2 regions of the Variovorax sp. 01N425 genome follow, and region 2 is predicted to be linked to the other one. Evidence: predicted binding sites of a transcription regulator. Region 2 holds the regulator's gene; the other holds the start of a gene.

Region 1 (10,341 bases), on a different contig from region 2:
TTCGGCGTTCGCGTGCGGAGTTTCGAGCTGACCCAGGCACTTCTGTATGCCTACCAGCTGGACGACATCGAGGGCGTCTACCGCGTCGTGCTGATGCCCGACGGCGAGAACGTGCAATGGATAGGCACCGGCGACGTGGACAACGAGGTGCTGGACAGCGAGCCCGATTCGAGCCTGCTCACGCGGCTGCAGCTGCTGCTGTTCTCCTGGTTCGTGCCGACCGACCAGTTGTAGCGGACGTCTACAATAGGTAATGAGAGTTATTCTCATTAACTGTAAATAAAACGTCAACAAATTGCAATGAGATTCCGCATCCGGTCGTCACGCATCGCCTTTGCCTTGCTCCCCCTCGCTTCCATTTCCCCGCTCTCCATGGCACAAGGCACCGGCAACGGACAGCCGGACCCGGCGAGCACATCGCTGCCCGAAGTGCATGTGGTCGCCGAGCCCGAATCCGGCGGCTACAACCCCACGACCAGCAGCGGTGCCACGCGCACCAGCACGCTGCTGCGAGAGGTGCCGCAGTCGGTGCGCATCGTCTCCAGCCAGCTGATCGAGGACATGGGTGCAACGCGACTGGCCGACACGGTGGATCTTGTGAGCGGGATCACGCGCCTCAACGACTTCGGCGGCACCTGGGACAACTTCGGCATCCGCGGGTTCAGCAGTACCGACATGGGATTCCTGGTCAACGGTTTCCCCGGATCGCGCGGCTACAACCCGCCGCGCGACACCGCCACGGTCGAGCGCTTCGAATTCCTCAAGGGGCCGGCGTCGGCCATCTACGGCAGCAGCGAGCCGGGCGGCACCATCAACATCGTCACGAAGAAGCCGGAGTTCACGCGCCGCAACACGGCCGACTTCAGCATCGGCAGCCAGGGCCTGCGCCGCAGCACGCTGGACAGCACCGGCGCGCTGAGCCGGAACGTGGCCTACCGGCTGAACCTGGCGGTGGAGGAAGGCGACAGCCGAAGCGACCTGCTGAGCAACAGGCGCACCCTGGTGGCACCCGCGCTGACCTGGGTCATCGACGACAAGACAGTGCTCAACTACGAGTCCGAATTCCTGCGTTCGAAAACGCCGCTGGACCGCGGGCTGATCAATGTTCGCGGCCTGCTCGGAACCTTGCCGCGCGACCGTGTGCTCAATGAGCCCGACGACGGCAACATGACGCTCACCAGCAATACGCACCAGCTCACGCTGGACCGCCAGCTGTCGGAAAACTGGCGCGCGCGCATCGGTGCGAGCTACAAGGAAAGCACCTTCTCCGGCAACTACACCGAAGCGACTTCGCTCGCCAGCGACAACCGGACGCTCAACCGCCGCGCCACCTGGCGCCAGCTGCCGTCGCGCGACACGTCCTTCCAGGCGGAGCTGGAAGGCAAGTTCGCGACCGGCGCCCTGGCCCACACGCTGCTGGTCGGCGTGGAAGCGTCCAGGCTGTGGATGAACACCGAAATCCTCCGCTCGGGCAACTACCCGATCGACATCTACCAGCCTGTCTATGGCAAGCCCCGGCCGCCGCTCACCTCGCTCACCTCCAGCTCGGACGAGCACCAGCGCGCGAGCGCGGTTTTCCTGCAGGACCAGATCAGCCTTTCGCCGCAGTGGAAGCTGCTGGTGGGCGCCCGCTACGACCATTTCAGGCAGCGCATCGAGGACCGCGTGAACCGCAACAGCGCCCAGAAGCATGATGCTGTTTCGCCGCGCGCCGGCCTCACCTACCTGCCGAACGACTGGAGCTCCTGGTACGTCTCGGCCGGCAAGTCGTTTCGCGGCAACAGCGGCACCGACAAGAACGGCCAGGCCTTCGATCCGCAGCGTTCCACCGCGCTGGAGGCCGGCCTGAAGCTGCAGACGCCGGACCAGCGCCTGGGCGCCAACCTGGCCGTGTTCGACATCAAGAAGACCAACGTGCTGACGGCCAGCGACACGCCCGGCTTCTCCGTGGCGGCCGGCGAGGTCAAGAGCAGCGGCTTCGAGGCAGACGTCTACGGCCAGATCGACAGGAACTGGCGGGTGAGCGGAAATTTCGCCTATGTCGACGCCCGCATCTCGAAGGACGCAACGCTGGCGCCCGGCACGCGCATCGTGAACATCCCGAGGACGAGCGCCGGCCTGTTCGCCATCCGCGAGGATGCGCTGGCCGACGGCAGCCGCTATGGCGTGGGTGCCGGCATCAACTACGTGGGCAACCGTTCGGGCAACAGCGCCGACACCTACTCGCTGCCGGCCTACACCACCGTCAAGCTGGTGAGCTTCTGGCAGATCAACAAGACCGCCCGCGTGTCGATCGACGTGCACAACCTCTTCAACCGGAACTTCTACACCGCCTCGTGGGGCAACCTGTACGTGATTCCGGGCGCCAGGCGCAGCGTCGTGGCCAGCCTGAAGCTGGACCTCTGAAGCCCTCGCGACCAAAAACCGAGCGCAGTTACAGCCCGGCGGGCCGCCCCGGCCTTGAAAGTCCGCCGATTGCCCTTATGATTAGCACTCGCTGCTGACGAGTGCTAACAAGGCCTCGCTTCCAGTCGATGGGCCGCCGGCCTTTTCCGCCGGCGCCCGACCACAACCCCGTTTCTTATCCAGGAGATGCAATGAAACTTCGTCCTTTGGCCGATCGCGTGATCGTCAAGCGTGTTGACAGCGAAACCAAGACCGCCTCTGGCATCGTCATCCCCGACGCAGCCGCCGAAAAGCCCGATCAGGGTGAAGTCCTGGCCGTCGGCCCCGGCAAGCGCACCGAAAAGGGCGACCTGACCGCACTGACCGTCAAGGTCGGCGACCGCGTCCTGTTCGGCAAGTACAGCGGCCAGACCGTCAAGGTCGATGGCGACGAACTGCTGGTCATGAAGGAAGACGACCTCTTTGCCGTGGTCGAGAAGTAATCAATTCATCCCTATTCGGAGTAATAAAACATGGCAGCAAAAGACGTAGTCTTCGGCGGTGAAGCCCGCGCACGCATGGTCGAGGGTGTCAACATCCTCGCCAACGCCGTCAAGGTGACCCTGGGCCCCAAGGGCCGCAACGTGGTGCTCGAGCGCTCGTTCGGCGCCCCCACCGTCACCAAGGACGGTGTGTCGGTCGCCAAGGAAATCGAACTCAAGGACAAGCTCCAGAACATGGGCGCCCAGCTCGTGAAGGAAGTGGCCTCCAAGACCAGCGACAACGCCGGTGACGGCACCACCACCGCCACGGTGCTGGCCCAGGCCATCGTTCGCGAAGGCTTCAAGTACGTGGCCGCCGGCATCAACCCGATGGACCTGAAGCGCGGCATCGACAAGGCCGTGACGGCCCTGGTCGAAGAGCTGAAGAAGGCTTCCAAGCCCACCACCACGTCGAAGGAAATCGCTCAAGTCGGCTCGATCTCGGCCAACAGCGACGAAACCATCGGCAAGCTCATCGCTGACGCGATGGACAAGGTCGGCAAGGAAGGCGTGATCACCGTGGAAGACGGCAAGTCGCTGGACAGCGAACTCGACGTCGTCGAAGGCATGCAGTTCGACCGCGGCTACCTGTCGCCCTACTTCATCAACAACCCCGAGAAGCAATCGGCGCTGCTCGACAACCCCTTCGTGCTGCTGTTCGACAAGAAGATCAGCAACATCCGCGACCTGCTCCCCACGCTGGAACAAGTCGCCAAGGCTGGCCGTCCGCTCCTGATCATTGCCGAAGAAGTCGAAGGCGAAGCCCTGGCTACGCTGGTGGTGAACACGATCCGCGGCATCCTGAAGGTCGTGGCCGTGAAGGCACCTGGCTTCGGCGACCGCCGCAAGGCCATGCTGGAAGACATCGCCATCCTGACGGGCGGCAAGGTCATCGCTGAAGAAGTGGGCCTGACGCTCGAAAAGGTGACGCTGGCCGACCTGGGCCAAGCCAAGCGCATCGAAGTGGGCAAGGAAAACACCATCATCATCGACGGTTCGGGCGCTGCGGCCGACATCGAAGCCCGCGTGAAGCAAGTGCGCGTGCAGATCGAGGAAGCCACGAGCGACTACGACCGTGAAAAGCTGCAAGAGCGCGTGGCCAAGCTGGCCGGCGGCGTTGCAGTGATCAAGGTCGGCGCTGCCACCGAAGTCGAGATGAAGGAAAAGAAGGCACGCGTCGAAGACGCCCTGCACGCCACCCGCGCTGCAGTGGAAGAAGGCGTTGTGGCCGGCGGCGGCGTGGCTCTGCTGCGTGCCAAGCAAGCCGTGGGCGACAAGGTCAAGGGCGACAACGCCGACCAGGACGCCGGCATCAAGCTGGTGCTCAAGGCCATCGAAGCGCCCCTGCGCGAAATCGTGAACAACGCCGGCGGCGAAGCCTCGGTGGTGGTGAACGCCGTGTTGGCCGGCAAGGGCAACTACGGCTTCAATGCCGCCAACGACACGTACGGCGACATGCTCGAGCTGGGCATCCTGGATCCGACCAAGGTGACCCGCACCGCGCTGCAGAACGCAGCATCGGTGGCTTCGCTGCTGCTGACGACCGAAGCCATGGTCGCCGACGCACCGAAGGAAGAAGCCGGTGCCGGCGGCGGCATGCCCGACATGGGCGGCATGGGTGGTATGGGCGGCATGGGAATGTAATTTCCCGGCTGAGCTCTATTGCTCACCAAAACGAAAGGGCCGCGAAAGCGGCCCTTTTTCATTGCGCGTACGAATTAACGGAACTGGTCGCGCAGCGCCGTATAGAGCGCCCGGAAGCGCGCATGACGCGCCTTGTGCCCATCGGCACCTTCAAGCGAAGGCACCAGCTGTTGCTTCACCGGCGGCAGCGTGCACACCTCGGCCACGGTGCCGCCGTCAGCCAGCCAGGCAAGGCGGGCCGCGCCCAGCGCCCCACCCGTCTCGCTGCCCGCGTACAGCGTGAGCGGCAGCTCGAAGATATCGGCCAGCAGCTGGCCCCACCAGACACTGCGCGCGCCACCGCCCACCAGCGCCACTTCGCGCAGCGGCATGCCGGCCGGCAGGCGCAGGGTGTCGAAGCCGTCGCGCAGGCCGAAGCTCACGCCCTCGACCACGGCATAGGCGATCTCCGCCGGGCCGTGCGCATGCGTGAGCCCGAACAGCACGCCCTGCGCGTTGGGATTGTTGTGCGGGGAACGCTCGCCCGAAAGGTATGGCAGGAACAGCGGGCAGCGCGCGCGCTGCGCGGGCGCGACCGACGCTGCCGCTTCGAGCAGCGCGGCCTCGTCGGCGAACCGGAAGGCCTTGGCGGCCCAGCTCACGGCGCTCGCGGCCGAGAGCATCACCGACATCTGGTGCCAGCGGCCGGGCAGCGCATGGCAGAAGGCATGCATCGCCTGCGCGGGGTTGGGCAAAAAGCGGTCGGTCGAGACGAACACCACGCCCGAGGTGCCGAGCGACACGAAGCCCTGCCCCGGTTCCACCAGCCCCATGCCGACGGCGCTGGCGGCGTTGTCGCCCGCGCCACCGGCAATGAGCACGGCAGCGGCGCCGTTCCCCACGCCCCAGCGCGCGGCCAGCTCGGGCTTGAGCTGCGCCGACACTTCACTGCCCTCCACCAGCCGCGGCATGTGCCCGCGCGTGAGCCCGGCGGCCGCGAGCAGTTCGTCGGACCAGTCGCGCGCGCCGACGTCGAGCCACAGCGTGCCGGCCGCATCGGACATCTCGCTGACGGCCTCGCCGCTGAGCATGAAGCGCAGCCAGTCCTTGGGCAGCAGCACGCGCGCCGTGCGGTTGAAGATTTCGGGCTCGTGCTCGCGCACCCACAGCAGCTTGGGTGCGGTGAAGCCTGGCATCGCGAGGTTGCCCGCGATCTCGCCCAGCCGCGGCACGGCACGCGCAAGCGCCTCGCACTGCGGGCCGCTGCGCCCATCGTTCCAGAGGATGGCGGGGCGCAGCACCTCGCCCGCCGCATCGAGCAGCGTGGCGCCGTGCATCTGGCCCGACAGGCCGATGGCGCGCACGGCCGAGAGCGCTTCAGCATGCGCGCCGCGAAGCTCCGCCATCACCTGCTCCAGCGCCTGCCACCATTGGCTAGGCGCCTGCTCCGACCAGAGCGGCTCTGGCCTCTCGACCGTGAGCGGCGCACGCGCCACGCCGACGATGCGGTGGTCGCCGGCGAGCAGCAGCGCCTTGAGCTCGGACGTGCCGAGATCGAGTCCCAGATACAAGATGGTGCTCCCTGATTGGTGCCTTGAAAGCGCTTGGTGTGGGCATCAGCCGAACCGCGTGTCGGCCTGGCGCCTGAACTCGCTCGGGGTCATGCCCTTGATCTCGAGGAAGCGCCGGTTGAAGTTGGCCACGTTGTTGAAGCCGACCTGGTAGCAGATGTCGGTCACGTAGTGGTCGGTCTGCATCAGCAGGTGGCAGGCACTGTTGATGCGCACGCGGTTGACGAAGTCGGTGAAGCTGTTGCCGGTGGAGCGCCGGAAGAAGCGGCTGAAGCGGCTTTCGCTCATGCCGAGTTCGGCCGCCACGTCCGACATGGAGATCGGCTCCGCCATGTTGCTGGTGATGCGGTTGACGATGTCGTTGATCTGGTCGACCTGCGCATCGCCTTCGACGCCGTGCGCGCCCTGCATCTGCACGCTGGAGAGCAGCCGGTAGTCGGTGCATTGCGCGAGGTCGGCCATGAACTCGAGGAACAGCCCGAGCCGGCGCACGCCGCGCGCGGCCTTGATGTTGTCCCAGTGCGCCTGCGCCTGCTGCGACATGCCGAAGAACTCGATGCCGTGCCGCGCGCGCTCGAACAGCTGCATCACATCGCGCAGCTCCGGAATCTCGGCCGCGGCGCGCTCGATGGGCTCGTGGCGGAACTGGATCACCCGGTCGCGGCCCGCGGCGCCGCCTTCGGGCACGTCCAGCGAGATCCAGTTGTGCGGCAGCCGCGGCCCGCAGAGCACGAGGTGCCCGGGCTGGAACGGCCCGATCCAGTCGCCGATGAAGGCCTTGCCCGAGGTCTCGGTGATCAGGTGCAGCTCGTAGTCTTCATGGAAGTGCCACCGCACCAGCGGGCTCGGAAAGCCGTGCGCGAGGCAGCGCACCAGGCCGGTTTCGGGGGCCTCGTAGCCCAGCGACGGGGAGCGCGCGATGTCGCGCTCCAGCTCGGGTTGGCGCTGACGGGGAATCGAGCGTTTGCGTGTGGACGTTGTCATGGCAGCACGGGGGTCAAGGCCGGGAAGCGACGGCCTCATTGTCTTCCTGCGCCAGCGCGGCGTGAACCGCGTCGAGCGTGGGCGGATCGGCGCCTTCGCGGGTGCAGTTGAGGGCGGCGGCGGTGGCGGCGAAGCGCATCACCTCGCGCCAGGCGTCGTCGCCGAGCGCGCCGAGCCGGGCCGGGTGCTCGACGCCGTGCGCAAGCAGCGCCACCGAAAGCCCGGCCGTGAAGGTGTCGCCGGCGCCGATGGTGTCGACCACCTTGACCTGCGGCGCCGCCACGGCAAGCGGCGCATGCCCGGTGCGCCAGAGCGTGGCGCCCGCGCCGCCGCGCGTGACGATCACGGCATGCGCGCCGGCCTGGAGGCACTCCGCGGCCAGCGCATCGACCGGCTGGCCGGGGGCGAGCAGTTCCGCGTCCTCGTCGCTGAGCTTGACCAGGTCGGCCATGGCCAGCCAGCCCGTCACGCGCTCGCGGTAGGCGGCCATGTCGGGAATCAGGCTGGGCCGCACGTTCGGGTCGAACACGATCACGCGGCGCCCGGCGTTGGCCGTGACCAGCTCGGCAATGCGCGTGGCGGCCGGCTCCTGCAGCAGCGAGATCGAGCCGAAATGAAGGAAGCGGCACTCCGCCGGCAGCTGCGGCGGCGGCTCGGGCGCCCAGGTGGCATCGGCGCTGCCGCGCGTGTAGAAGGCGTAGCGGTTGGTCTCGGGCGTGCGCTCGACGAAGGCCAGCGTCGACGGCGCATTGCTGCGCAGGATGAAGCCGGTATCGACGCCGTTGCGTTCGAGAAAACGCATCAGCCGTTCGCCGAACAGGTCGGTCGACAGCTGCGTGAGAAAGCCGGTGGGCTGGCCCAGGCGCGCGCAGGCCACGGCCGTGTTGAGCGGCGAACCGCCCTCGTGGCCGAGGAACGCGAGCGCGCCGGCCTCGCTGGCGGTGAAATCGATGAGGGCTTCGCCCGTGAGTGCAATGCGCATGGTTCTCGGATTCTCTTCTGTCAGGGCAAGGCGCGCGCATCGGCCAGGAAGCCGCGCTCCGCGGCCAGCGTGGCGGGGTGGTCGAGCAGCTCGGCAAAGAGGCGCGGCGGAATCGTGATGGCGCCCACGCCCAGCGCCAGCAACGCAAGATAGGCCTCGCGCGAGCGGATGCTGGCGACCAGCAGGCGCGTGCCCGACGAAGGCCGCAGCGCCACCAGCGCCTGCATCTGCGCGATCAGCGCCAGCCCGTTGACGCCGGCATCGTCGAGCCGGCCGAGGTACGGTGCCGCGTAGGCCGCGCCCAGCTGCGCGGCAAAGTGGGCCTGCTCGGGCGCATACACGGCGGTCCAGGTGACGGGCACGCCCTGCGCGATGAGCCGCGCGCCGGCGTCGAGGCCCTGGCGCGTGGCGGGAATCTTCACGACCAGCTGGCCCCGGTCGAAGTGCGAGAGCAAGGCGGCCGCGTCTTCGAGCATGCCGTCGACTTCGCTGGAATACACCTGGGCCTGCACCTGGCGTGCGCCCAGTTCGATGCAGCGTTTCAGCAGACCGGGCACTTCGCCGCGGCCGATGCCGGCGCGCTTGAGCAGCGTGGGGTTGGTCGTCACGCCATGCACCACCGGATGCGGCAGGCAAGTCTTCAGTTCAGACAGGTCGGCGCTGTCCAGGTACAGATGGAAGTCTTCGGTCATGACTGTGCGTTCTTGGTGCTGCTGTTCTTGGTGCTGCTGTTCTTGGCGCTGTTGTTCAGGGCGTGTGCACAGATCACCGGGTACTCCCCTCCGCGAATGTCCCCCGCCCTTCGGGCTCCTCCTTTATTTCGCTGCGGGGAGCACCCGATGCTCTGTGCACTTGGGCACGTTCGTGGTGTATCGCTGATCAACGACTGCTCCGCGTAACGCTCCCGTCGATGGGGTGCCTTGCGCAGCGAAATCAAGGGGGAGGCCGAAGGCCGGAGGACATTCGCGGAGCAAGGTACCCCGTCGGCGGGAGCGCGCCCTGAATGACCCTCGCCGCGATAAGAAAAACAAGGCTTCATCTCAGCTCATGACATTACCGCCATCGACATTGAGAGTCTGCGCCGTGATGTAGCGCGCCTCGTCGCTGGCAAGAAACACGGCCGCGCCCGCGATGTCGGCCGGCACGCCCATGCGGCCGAGCGGCACCTCCAGGCCCACGCGGCGCTTCTTCTCGCCGGGCGGCAGCCCCTCGGCCTTGGCGAACAGGCTGTCGACATGGTCCCACATCGGCGTGTCGACCACACCGGGTGCAATGCCGTTGACACGGATGCCGTGCGGCGCCATGGCCAGCGCGGCGCTCTGGGTGTAGCTGATGACCGCCGCCTTGGTCGCGCAATAGTGCGACACCAGCGCCTCGCCGCGCCGCCCCGCCTGCGAGGCCATGTTGATGACCGACGCCCCCTGCGTGCCGGCCTCCACCATGTGGCGCAGCACGGCCTGCATCACGAAGAACATGCCCTTCACGTTGACCGCGAACAGCCGGTCGAACGAAGCCTCGTCGCTGTCGAGCAGCGGCGCCAGGTCGAACACCGCGGCGTTGTTGAACAGCGTGTGGATCGGACCGAAGGCGACCTGCGCCTCGGCCAGCATGTGCGCGATGGCCCGCGTGTCGGTCACGTCGGCCGCGATGTAGGCGAGCTTGTCGGGGTGCTGCTGCTGCAGCGCGCGCACCGCTTCGGGCGCCGCCGCGGCGCGGTCGATCACGCTGCAGCGCGCGCCTTCGGCAATGCAGGCCTCGGCCACGGCCAGGCCGATGCCGCCACCGGCGCCGGTCAGCAGCACGTGGCGGTTCTTCAAACGTTCGCTCATGTCGTTGCTCCAGGGTTCTTCAGGAAATTTGCCACGCGCGCGCTCGCTGCGCGCACCGCGCCTACCAGCCGCGCATCGCCCGCGGCGGCGCCCCACAGTGCCGGGTCGGCGCACAGCGCGAGCACCGGATCGGCGGCATCGCAGATCGCGTGCGCCACGGCCTCGTCCATGCCCTGGTCCTGGTAGGCATAGGGCAGCGCCCCGCGATGCCAGCGCTGCAGGAAGGCCAGGAACAGCGCGGGCAGCATCGCGACGCTGTCGATCGGCTGCCCCGCGGCCAGCCGCTCGCGCACCGTGGGCGCGATGAAGCCCGGGATCTTGGAAAAACCATCGGCCGCCACGCGCTGGTTGGTGTCGCGGATCGCGGGGTTGCCGAAGCGGTCGAGCACCACGTCGCGGTAGGCCGCGAGGTCGATCGGGCTCGG
Region 2 (10,341 bases):
TCCAGGGTGGCCTGGGAAGGAAATTCGATGCTGCCCGGCGCCTGCGCGGTGTGGGCAGCAAGCTCCCTGCCCACGCGGACCTTCGACGGCACCGCCGTCTCCCGATGGGCCGACAGCGCCCGCTCCCTGTCGAGCTTCGCACCCAGGACCGGATGCAGCTTGTCGTAGAGATACGCCGGGTCCTCCACGAGACGCGGAAAGTCGAGCATCACCAGCGGCACGTCGTGCTTGACCAGCGTGTGCATCAACTCATGAAAGCCCAGCGCAAGAAGGCGTGCTTCGTCGATCGGGTTGAGCGAATAGACGATGCCGCCCGGCGTGGTCCCCCACGACTCCCAGAGCCGGCAATCGTCCGGCAGGCCCTCCATGGCATACCGTGCGCGCAGCTCGTTGACCACGCGGCTGGTGGAGGCTTCCACGATGCTGCGCATCGGAAAGATCACCGCATCGAGCGCGATGGACGGGTCCGCGAGCAGGCGCGTGGCATAGGCATGCAGCCAGGGCGACTTGATGACGTAGGGCAGATCGGGGTTGTCGAAGGGCAGGTCCTCGAGGCCCGCGTTGGCGTCCCCGTTGTAGGTGCTCGCGTCCGGATGCCTTGCAAGATGCGTGTCCAGCCCGCAAGCCGCCAGGTACTGGACGAGGAAGGTCGTGCCGGCGCGCCCCGTGCCGGCAATCATCAGGTGGTTTTTTCTTGCGGGCGTCATTGATGCAGCGTCCGGGTTGGCGCCGTTCCCTCCAGCGAAGCCATGATCTGCTGCACCGCAGCCGAGACATCGCAGCTGGAAGTGTCGACTGTGAGCGCGGGGTTTGCCGGGGCTTCGAAGATGTCGGACACGCCGGTGAAGCGCGCGATCGCGCCCTGCCGCGCTCGCGCATACATCCCCTTGGGGTCGCGCCGCTCGCAGACTTCCAGGGGCGCGTGCACGAAGACCTCGTGGTACGAAGGGCCGACGATCGAGCGCGCGAGATCCCGGAGCGCCTGCAGCGGTGAAACGACGGCAACGATTGCCACCATGCCCTGCTCGTTCAACAGCCGAGCGATGTGGGCAATGCGGCGGATGTTCTCGTGGCGGTCTTCCGCGCTGAAGCCGAGCCCGTGGTTCAGTCCCTTGCGGACCTCGTCGCCATCCAGCCGCACGGCACCCACGCCCCTGGCGCGCAGCAAGGGCTGCAAGGCGGCGGCGATGGTGGACTTTCCCGCGCCGGACAGCCCCGTGAGCCAAATGACGGGCGGCGGCCGCAGTGTTGTTGTCGAAGCAGGACGATCGGCGTCTGGTTTCTGCAACTGTTCTGGCATCGAAAAACAGGTCTGGCCGGGCGCGGCGCCTCAAGGCAGCGGCTCACCCGGCGTGAAGGAAGACGAAGGTTCTCAAGCGGCTCGTTTTCTTCCGGCTCCTCCGGTGAACAACAAGAATGCCTCAACAGCACCCGAAGGTCGAGGGCGATCCGGCGCAGGATCGATTGCATTGAATGGAGCCCGGAGCGGGAACATTGCCCGTGATCTCGTTGAACGGAAAAATATTCCGCAGAGAGCCGCGCAAAAGAAAAAGGGTTAGGACACGTAATGTCCTAACCCTTCAAAGAGTGGTGCGGCTGGCAGGAATTGAACCCACGACCCCTTGGTTCGTAGCCAAGTACTCTATCCAACTGAGCTACAGCCGCACAGCTATCGATTATAGCATCCATTTTTGGCCCCTGGCGGACCAAGCTCAGAAATGAATGCAATTGGTAGGCCGTGATGGGCTTGAACCATCGACCAACGGATTATGAGTCCGCTGCTCTAACCAACTGAGCTAACGGCCCACGAGAGGCCACGATTCTATTCGCGGCGTCGCTCACTTGCGGTGGCTCAACGCATTGCTGACCAGCCGCGAGGTGATGTCCACGATCTGGATCATTCGCTCGTACGGCATGCGGGTGGGGCCGATCACGCCCAGCGTGCCCACCACCTGCCCGTCGACTTCATAGTTGGCGCTGACGATGGAAAGCTCCTCGATCGGCACCACCTGGCTTTCGCCGCCGATGAAGATGCGCACGCCCTCTGCCTTGCTCGACACGTCGAGCAGCCGCATCAGCTGCGCCTTCTGCTCGAACAGCTCGAAGGCACGGCGCAGCTGCCCCATGTCGCTCGAAAAATCGGTGACGGAAAGCAGGTTGCGCTCGCCGGAGATCACCACGTCGTCTTCCTGCGCCTCGGTGAGCACCTCGGAGCTGACCTTGACCGCCGCCTGCATCAGCGCGGCAATTTCGCCGCGCAGTTTTTCGACCTCGGACTGCAGGCGGTCGCGCACCTGCTCGATGGTCAGGCCCGCGTAGTGGGCATTGATGTAGTTCGATGCTTCCACCAGCTGCGACTGCGTGTAATCGGCTTCCGGAAAGATCACGCGGTTCTGCACGTCGCCGTCGGGCGAGACGATGATCACCAGCAGCCGCCGGTCCGAGAGCCGCAGGAACTCGATCTGCTTGAAGACCGAGGCGCGCCGCGGCGTCATGACCACGCCGACGAACTGCGACAGGTTGGACAGCAGGTTGGCCGCGTTGGCAATCACCTTCTGCGGCTGGTCAGGGGGCAGGTGGCTCGGCGCGTTCATGTGCTCGCGCTGGGCGGTGAGCATGGTGTCGACGAACAGCCGGTAGCCGCGCGCGGTGGGAATGCGTCCGGCCGAGGTGTGTGGGCTGGTGATCAGCCCCAAACCCTCGAGGTCGGACATGACGTTTCGGATGGTCGCGGGAGACAGGTCAAGGCCCGGGGCGCGCGACAAAGTCCGCGACCCGACCGGTTGGCCTTCGGCGATATAACGCTCGACCAGCGTCTTGAGGAGCAACTTGGCACGGTCGTCCAGCATTGCAAGATTTTAGTGTTGTAATTTGTAGATGACTTCCCGCTTTCGTCACGTCGCGCTGATCGGCAAATACCAGGCTTCAGGCGCCCGGGCGCAGGCCGATGCCCGCGACGGCGTGATGGAAGATATCGGCGCCTTCCTGGAATCGCAAGGGTGCGAGGTGTTCGTCGAAAAATCGGCGGCCGAGGAGGCCGATGCGGACGCCAGCGTCGGCGGCCGTTACCAGCCGCTCCGCGTCGAGGAAATCGGCCAGCGCTGCGATCTGGGCCTGGTGGTGGGTGGCGACGGAACCATGCTGGGCATCGGCCGGCAACTCGCCTGCTACGGGATTCCGCTGATCGGCATCAACCGCGGCCGGCTCGGTTTCATCACCGACATTCCGCTGGACAACTACCAGGCCACGCTGATTCCCATGCTGGCCGGCGAATACGAGGAAGACCACCGCAGCCTCATGCATGCGCAGGTCATGCGCGACGGCGCCTCGGTCTTCGATGCGCTGGCAATGAACGACGTGGTGGTCAATCGCGGCGCCACCTCGGGCATGGTCGAGCTGCGCGTTTCGGTGGGCCGGCATTTCGTGGCCAACCAGCGCGCCGACGGCCTGATCATCGCTTCGCCCACGGGTTCGACGGCCTATGCGCTCTCGGCCGGCGGGCCGCTGCTGCATCCGGCGGTGCCGGGCTGGGTGCTGGTGCCCATTGCACCGCACACGCTGTCGAACCGCCCCGTGCTGCTGCCCGATGCCGACGAGATCGTGATCGAACTGGTGGCGGGGCGCGACGCCAGCGCCAATTTCGACATGCAGTCGCTGGCCTCGCTCGCGATCGGCGATCGCGTGGTGGTGCGCCGCTCCGACTTCCGCGTGCGCTTCCTGCACCCGCGCGGCTGGAGCTATTTCGACACGCTGCGCAAGAAACTTCACTGGAACGAAGGGGGCTCCTGAAATGGCGCTGCGACGCATCGCATTGCGCGACTTCGTGATCGTGCGATCACTCGAACTCGACCTGTCGGCAGGCTTCACGGTATTGACCGGCGAGACCGGCGCGGGCAAGTCGATACTGATCGATGCGCTCCAGCTGGCGCTCGGCAACCGGGCCGACGCGGGCGCGGTGCGCGAAGGCGCCGAACGGCTCGACGTCAGCGCCGAATTCGACGCCGACCCGGCACTCGCGGCCTGGCTCGACGAGGGCGGCTTCGAAAACGGCGACGCCCTGCTGCTGCGCCGCACCGTCGACCTGCAGGGCCGCAGCCGCGGCTGGATCAACGGCAGCCCGGCCACCGCCACCCAGCTGCGCGAACTCGGCGACCGCCTGCTCGACATCCACGGCCAGCATGCGTGGCAGAGCCTCACGCGCCCCGAGGCCGTGCGCGGCCTGCTCGACGCCTACGCCGGCGTGCGCACCGATGCGCTGGACGCGGCCTGGCAGCACTGGCGCCAAGCGCTTTCCGCGCTCGACCATGCGCGCTCGGCGCAAGACTCGCTGCTGCGCGAACGCGAGCGGCTGCAGTGGCAGATCGCCGAAGTCATGAAGCTGGCGCCGGCCGAAGGCGAGTGGGAAGAGCTTTCGACCCAGCACGCGCGAGTCTCCAATGCGCAGGCACTCATCGATGCGGCGCAGGGCGCGAGCCAGGCGCTCGAAGACGACGACAGCGGCGCGCTCGCCGCCCTGTCGCGCGCCGTCACCCTGCTGCAGAACTGCGAGCACATCGAGCCCGAATTCCGCGCCCTCGGCGAAGTGCTGGCCTCCAGTGTCGCCCAGGCTTCCGATGCCGCCCACACGCTGCACGGCTACCTGCGCGACGCCGAGGCCGATCCGCAGCGGCTGGCCGAACTCGACGAGCGCATGGGGCTGTGGATGTCGCTCGCGCGCCGCTACAAGCGCACGCCGGACGACCTGCCGGCGCTCTTGGCCGGCTGGCAGGCCGAGCTGCAGGCGCTCGATGCGCAGAGCGATCTCGCAGGCCTGGAGCGCGCCGAACAAGGCGCGCAGCAGGCCTACATGAAGGAAGCCAAGGCGCTCGCCAAGGCGCGTAAGCTGGCCGCCCCGCGGCTGGCCGAGGCGGTCACGCAGGCGATGCAGGGGCTCGGCATGCAGGGCGGGCGCTTCGAGGTCGAGCTGCTGCCGCTGGCGCAGCCGGGCCGCGCGGGTCTCGAAGACGTCGCCTTTCTCGTGAGCGGCCATCCCGGAAGCACGCCGCGCCCCATCGGCAAGGTGGCTTCGGGCGGCGAGCTCTCGCGCATCGCACTGGCCATTGCGGTCACCACCAGCCAGCTCGGCGCCGCGCAGACGCTGATCTTCGACGAGGTCGATGCCGGCGTCGGCGGGGCCGTGGCCGAGACCGTGGGCCGGCTCATGAAGCAGCTCGGGCGCGATCGCCAGGTGCTGGCGGTCACCCACCTGCCGCAGGTCGCGGCCTGCGCCGACCACCACCTGGTGGTGGCCAAGCGCCAGACGGCGGCAGCCGGCCAGGACGGCCCGCGCACCGAAAGCGGCGTCTCGCGGCTCGACGACGACACCCGCGCCCGCGAAATCGCCCGCATGCTCGGCGGCGAGAAGCTTTCGCAGACTTCGCTGGCGCACGCCCGCGAAATGCTGGGCCACAAGACTTCGGCGGCGCTGTGATGGACCTCGACCTGGTGCTCATCACCGGCATGTCGGGTTCGGGCAAGTCGGTGGCGCTGCATGCGCTGGAAGACGCCGGCTACTACTGCGTCGACAACCTGCCGCCCGAACTGCTGACGGCCTTCATCGCGCTGCAGCACGAGCAGCAGGCCACGCGCGTGGCCATTGCGATGGACGTGCGCAGCGGCGTGTCGCTGCCAATCGTTCCGCAGCAGCTCGAAGCCCTGCGGCAGGACGGCGTTTCGCTGCGCTCGCTTTTCCTCGACGCGACCACCGACGCACTGCTGCGGCGCTATTCGGAAACCCGCCGGCGCCATCCGCTGTCGCGCCAGGAGGGCCGCAACGACGTGCCCGAACAGGAGCGCGTGCTGGTGCAGGCCATCGAGCTCGAGCGCGAGCTGCTGGCCGACCTGCGCGACGGCGCCGACGTGATCGACACCAGCCTCATTCGGCCGGCCCAGCTGCAGAGCTACATCAAGGCGCTGATCTCGGCGCCGCAGAGCAGCGCATTGACGCTGGTGTTCGAGTCCTTCGCCTTCAAGCGCGGCGTGCCGCTGGATGCCGACTACGTGTTCGATGTGCGCATGCTGCCCAATCCGCACTACGTGCCCGCGCTGCGGCCGCTCACGGGCCGCGATGCGCCGGTGGTCGAATGGCTGCGCGAGCACGACGACGTTGCGCGCATGTACGACGACATCGAGCAGTTCCTCTCGCGCTGGCTCGACGCGCTGGCGCGGGACCATCGCAGCTACGTGACCGTGGCCATCGGCTGCACGGGCGGCCAGCACCGCTCGGTGTTCCTGGTCGAGCAGCTCGCGCGCGCGTTCGGAACGCGCTGGGTCGCGCTCAAGCGGCACCGCGAGCTCGACGCAGGCTGAGTTCGCTCCGTCCGGCTAACCCGCGCTGCTCTCGAGCAGCTTGCGCATCGGCGCCGGCAATCCCAGCCGACCCCACTCCTGCGCATCCACCCAGCGCGCCGCATCGCCTTGCGGCTGGCTGCCCTGCAGCAGCACCGGGTGCAGGTGCAGGTCCTTGTGGGTCAGCACATGCACGAAAGGCGGCAGGTCCTGCACGCCCGCCAGCGCCGCCGGCGGCAGCGCGGCCAGCAACTCTTCTCGGCTATCGAACACGGGCAGGCAGTAGAGCCCGGCCCAGATGCCCTTGGCCGGCCGCTTCTCGAGCCAGACGCGGCCTTGCGCATCGCGCGCGAGCAGCGCCCAGAGCGACTGGGCGCTGCGCTTGAGCTTGCGCGTCTTGATCGGATAGCGCTCGGGCTGGCCCTCGCGCAGCCCCACGCATGTCTTGTTCAGCGGACAGATCATGCAGCTCGGCTTGCGCGGCAGGCAGACCGTGGCGCCCAGGTCCATCACGCCTTGCGTGTAGCTCGCGATCGCTTCCTTCTGCTCGGCCGGCGGCAGCAGCTGGGTGGCCTGGTCCCACAGTGCGCGTTCCTGCGCCGACGAAGACATGTCGCCGCCAAATCCGAGCACGCGCGTCAGCACGCGCTTGACGTTGCCGTCGAGAATCGCGACCCGCTCTCCGAAGCAGAAGGCCGCGATCGCCGCCGAGGTGGAGCGGCCGATGCCGGGCAGGGTCTCGAGCTCGGCGGCCGTGCGCGGAAACTCGCCGCCGAAGCGCGCCACCACCTCCTGCGCGCAGCGGTGCATGTTGCGGGCGCGGCTGTAGTAGCCCAGGCCGCTCCAGAGCCCGAAGACCTCGTCCTCGGTGCCGTCGGCCAGCGCCCGCACGGTCGGAAAGCGTTCGAGAAAGCGCGCGAAGTACCCGAGCACGGTCGAGACCTGGGTCTGTTGGAGCATGACTTCCGACAGCCACACGCGGTACGGATCCCGCGTGTTCTGCCACGGCAGCGCGCTGCGCCCGTGGCTGCGCTGCCAGGCCACGACGCGCTCGGCAAAATCGGCCGGCGCCTGCGGCTGCACGGCCGCAGTCGGCACCGGACGATCAGGCCGCCGCACGCAGCTCGCCGACGGCGGCAGCGGCTGCCGGCCTTCCCTGTTGCGCGATGGCCGAGGTGAATTCATGGAGCCGAAGATGCAGCTCGGCCAGGCTGCTTTCCTGCTGGGCCAGCTCGAGCAGGCGTTCGTCGAGGTTGCCTGCCGCATTCTGGATGCGCTCGATCGCCTCGATGCGCTTGCTGAAATTGCGGCGCCGCTCCTTGAGCTGCGCATCGATCTGGGCGCTGGCACCCTTGCTCCAGCGTTCGACCTCGGTCATGGCCGCTTCGTTGACCAGCCGCAGGCGGCTTGCGAGCGCGCGCACCAGCTTGTCGCAGAAGTCCGCCTGCGCGAGCTTCAGCAGGTTGCCCACGCCCAGGTAGTGGATGTGGCTGCGCTCGATCTGGCTGAGCTCCTGCTCGAAGCTCGTCAGGTCGGGCTCGGCGGGCGCCTGAAGCGTGAAGCCCTGCTCCGCGTTGAGCTGGCGGAAGGTGGCGTGCAGCATCGACTGGATCTCGGCCGTCGTGGCCTGCACTTCACGCAGGTTGTTGCGCAGCGAGTCGAAGGTCTCGCCGTACACCTTGCGCACGTTGAACTTGACGCCCGGGCGCTTGAGCGCGGCCGAAAGCCGCACCATGTCTTCCTTGAGCGCGGTGCGGCCGAGCACGGCATACACCTCGCGCAGCAGCTTGCCCTGCACCGAACGCAGCGCGAGGATGCGCGTGTTGCTGCCCTCGAACTCGGTCTGTTCCTGGTCGATGCGCGCGCGCATGTGCCGAATGACCGACACGTTCTTGCCGCGCAATCCCTGCAGCTCGAGCGCCTGCTCCGACAGGTCGCGCTGGCGCACTTTCAGGATGCGCTCGGCCTCGGTGCGCAACGCGACCATGCCGGCGTCCACCGCGAGCCGCAGCATGGTTTCGCGCTTGCCGAGCACGCCTTCGGCGAGCAGCGCCTCGAAAGCCGGCAGCCGGCTGGCGTCGAGCAGCCGCGCATCGCGCTGGATCTTTGCCTGCAGGCCCTTCTGCGCCGACACCGGCAGCACCTGCACCAGCGGCACCTCGAGGAACTTGGCCGCAACCTCGCGCTGGCGTTCGATCTGGAGCTCGATCTGCGCGGGCGTGCTCAGCGAGTCCCACATGGTGTCGATCTTGTTGAGCACCACGAAGCGCGTGTCGCTGCCTTCGCTTTCGGTGACCAGGTGCTCGCGCCAGATCGACAGATCTGAACGCGTCACGCCCGTTTCTGCGCCCAGGATGAAGACCACGGCATGCGCCTGCGGGATCAGGCTCACCGTGAGCTCGGGCTCGGCGCCGATGGCGTTCAGGCCCGGGGTATCGAGGATCACCAGCCCCTGCTCCAGCAGCGGATGCGGCATGTTCAGGATGGCATGGCGCCAGCGCGGAATCTCGACCCGGCCTTCGGCGTCCTGCACGGGGTTGTCGTCGGGCGTCTCCTCGTTCCAGAAGCCCAGCGCGTGCGCCTCGTCCTTGCTGACCCAGCGCACTTCGGCCACCTTGCTCATGGCCTGCGCCAGCTGGTCGGCATCGGCCACGTCGATCGCAATTTCGGTCCAGCGCCCGGCCTTTTCGCGCCAGTGCGTGAGCGAATGGGGTTCCAGGCGGGTCTCGATCGGCAGCAGCCGCAGCTTCGGCGACAGCGCGGCGTCGTAGCCCAGCTCGGTCGGGCACATCGTGGTGCGCCCGGCGCTGGCCGGCATGATGCGCCGACCGTAGGCCGCGAAGAAGATCGCGTTGATGAGCTCCGACTTGCCGCGCGAGAACTCCGCCACGAAGGCCACCATGACCTTGCTGGTGCGGATCTGCAGCTCGAGGCCGCGCAGGCGCTCGGCCACCGCCTGGTCGAGCAGCTCGTTCTCGGTCAGCCAGCGGGACAGCCACTGCAGGCGGTGCGCGAAATTGCTCCGCCAGGCACCGTGCTGATCGAGTTGTTGATTGAAAGAGCGGCTCAAGGGGAATATGTAAGAAAGAACTTACAAATATAGCATTGCAAACTGGGAAGCAGGCGATTGCAGGATATGCCAACCCGGCGGCTAAGACACTATTTTTGACAATTCGGGCAATAGTAAGTGGAACGCTGCCCTTGGCGCAGCAGCCGGATCGGCGTTGCGCAGACCCGACAGGGCTCGCCGGCCCGGCCGTAGACCGTGGCTTCGAGCTGGAAATAGCCGCTCTGCCCCTCCACGTTGGAAAAGTCGCGCAGCGTGCTGCCGCCCTTCTCGACCGCCCTGGCCAGGATTTCGCGCACGGCCGCATGGAGCCGGGCTGCCCTCGGCCGGCTGATGCGCGCAGCCGAAAGCGTGGGCCGGATGCCGGCCAGGAACAAGGCCTCCGACGCATAGATGTTTCCAACGCCCACCACCACATCACCCGCGAGCAGCACCTGCTTCACCGCCGCCTTGCGCTTGCGAAGGCCGGCGTGGAACGCGTCCAGGTCGAAAGCATCGCCCAGCGGCTCCATGCCGAGGCCGCCGAGCAGCTTGATGGCCCAGGGCGCCGCCTCGTCCTCCACGTAGACCACGGCGCCGAAGCGGCGCGGATCGTTCAGCCGCAGCGTGCCGAGTTCGGTCACCAGATCGAAGTGGTCGTGAACGCCCGGCGCAGGCAGCGCCGCATCGAAGCGCAGGCTGCCCGACATGCCCAGGTGCAGCAGCAGGAGGCCGCGGTCCAGGTCGATCAGCAGGTACTTTCCGCGCCGGCGCACCTGCAGCACGCGGCGCCCGACCAGCGCCTCGGGCATCACCATGAGTGCCCAGCGCAAGGGTTTGCCGATGCGGACCGCATCGATGCGTGCACCGGCAATGCGCTCGGCAAAACCGCGCCGCGTCACTTCGACTTCGGGAAGCTCAGGCATGAAATAAAAACTCCGGGCTGCGACGAAGCCCCACGCGGTGCT

The links. The regulator HrcA, encoded in region 2, represses chaperone genes, less so after heat shock. The targets are predictions, from matches to a motif close to TTAGCACTCNNNNNNNNNGAGTGCTAA.
Region 1: the regulator HrcA is predicted to act here: its motif matches at 2,488-2,514, upstream of AC1DSC_RS12400 (co-chaperone GroES).

What each region holds. Positions count from the first base shown of each region.
Region 1 covers NZ_JBFTRJ010000006.1:105,442-115,782, forward strand. The annotation lists gene AC1DSC_RS12390 (phospholipase D family protein) at 1-234, shown strand, start outside; gene AC1DSC_RS12395 (TonB-dependent siderophore receptor) at 301-2,406, shown strand; gene AC1DSC_RS12400 (co-chaperone GroES) at 2,598-2,888, shown strand; gene groL (chaperonin GroEL) at 2,919-4,571, shown strand; gene xylB (xylulokinase) at 4,646-6,121, opposite strand; gene AC1DSC_RS12415 (AraC family transcriptional regulator) at 6,167-7,105, opposite strand; gene AC1DSC_RS12420 (carbohydrate kinase family protein) at 7,119-8,087, opposite strand; gene AC1DSC_RS12425 (transaldolase family protein) at 8,108-8,779, opposite strand; gene AC1DSC_RS12430 (L-iditol 2-dehydrogenase) at 9,128-9,916, opposite strand; gene dalD (D-arabinitol 4-dehydrogenase) at 9,913-10,341, opposite strand, start outside.
Region 2 covers NZ_JBFTRJ010000013.1:161,139-171,479, reverse strand. The annotation lists gene AC1DSC_RS23215 (hypothetical protein) at 1-707, opposite strand, end outside; gene cysC (adenylyl-sulfate kinase) at 704-1,288, opposite strand; gene AC1DSC_RS23205 (hypothetical protein) at 1,218-1,559, shown strand; tRNA gene AC1DSC_RS23200 (tRNA-Arg) at 1,589-1,665, opposite strand; tRNA gene AC1DSC_RS23195 (tRNA-Ile) at 1,730-1,806, opposite strand; gene hrcA (heat-inducible transcriptional repressor HrcA) at 1,839-2,849, opposite strand; gene AC1DSC_RS23185 (NAD kinase) at 2,878-3,789, shown strand; gene recN (DNA repair protein RecN) at 3,791-5,470, shown strand; gene rapZ (RNase adapter RapZ) at 5,470-6,348, shown strand; gene mutY (A/G-specific adenine glycosylase) at 6,364-7,425, opposite strand; gene AC1DSC_RS23165 (dynamin family protein) at 7,433-9,397, opposite strand; gene mutM (bifunctional DNA-formamidopyrimidine glycosylase/DNA-(apurinic or apyrimidinic site) lyase) at 9,487-10,299, opposite strand.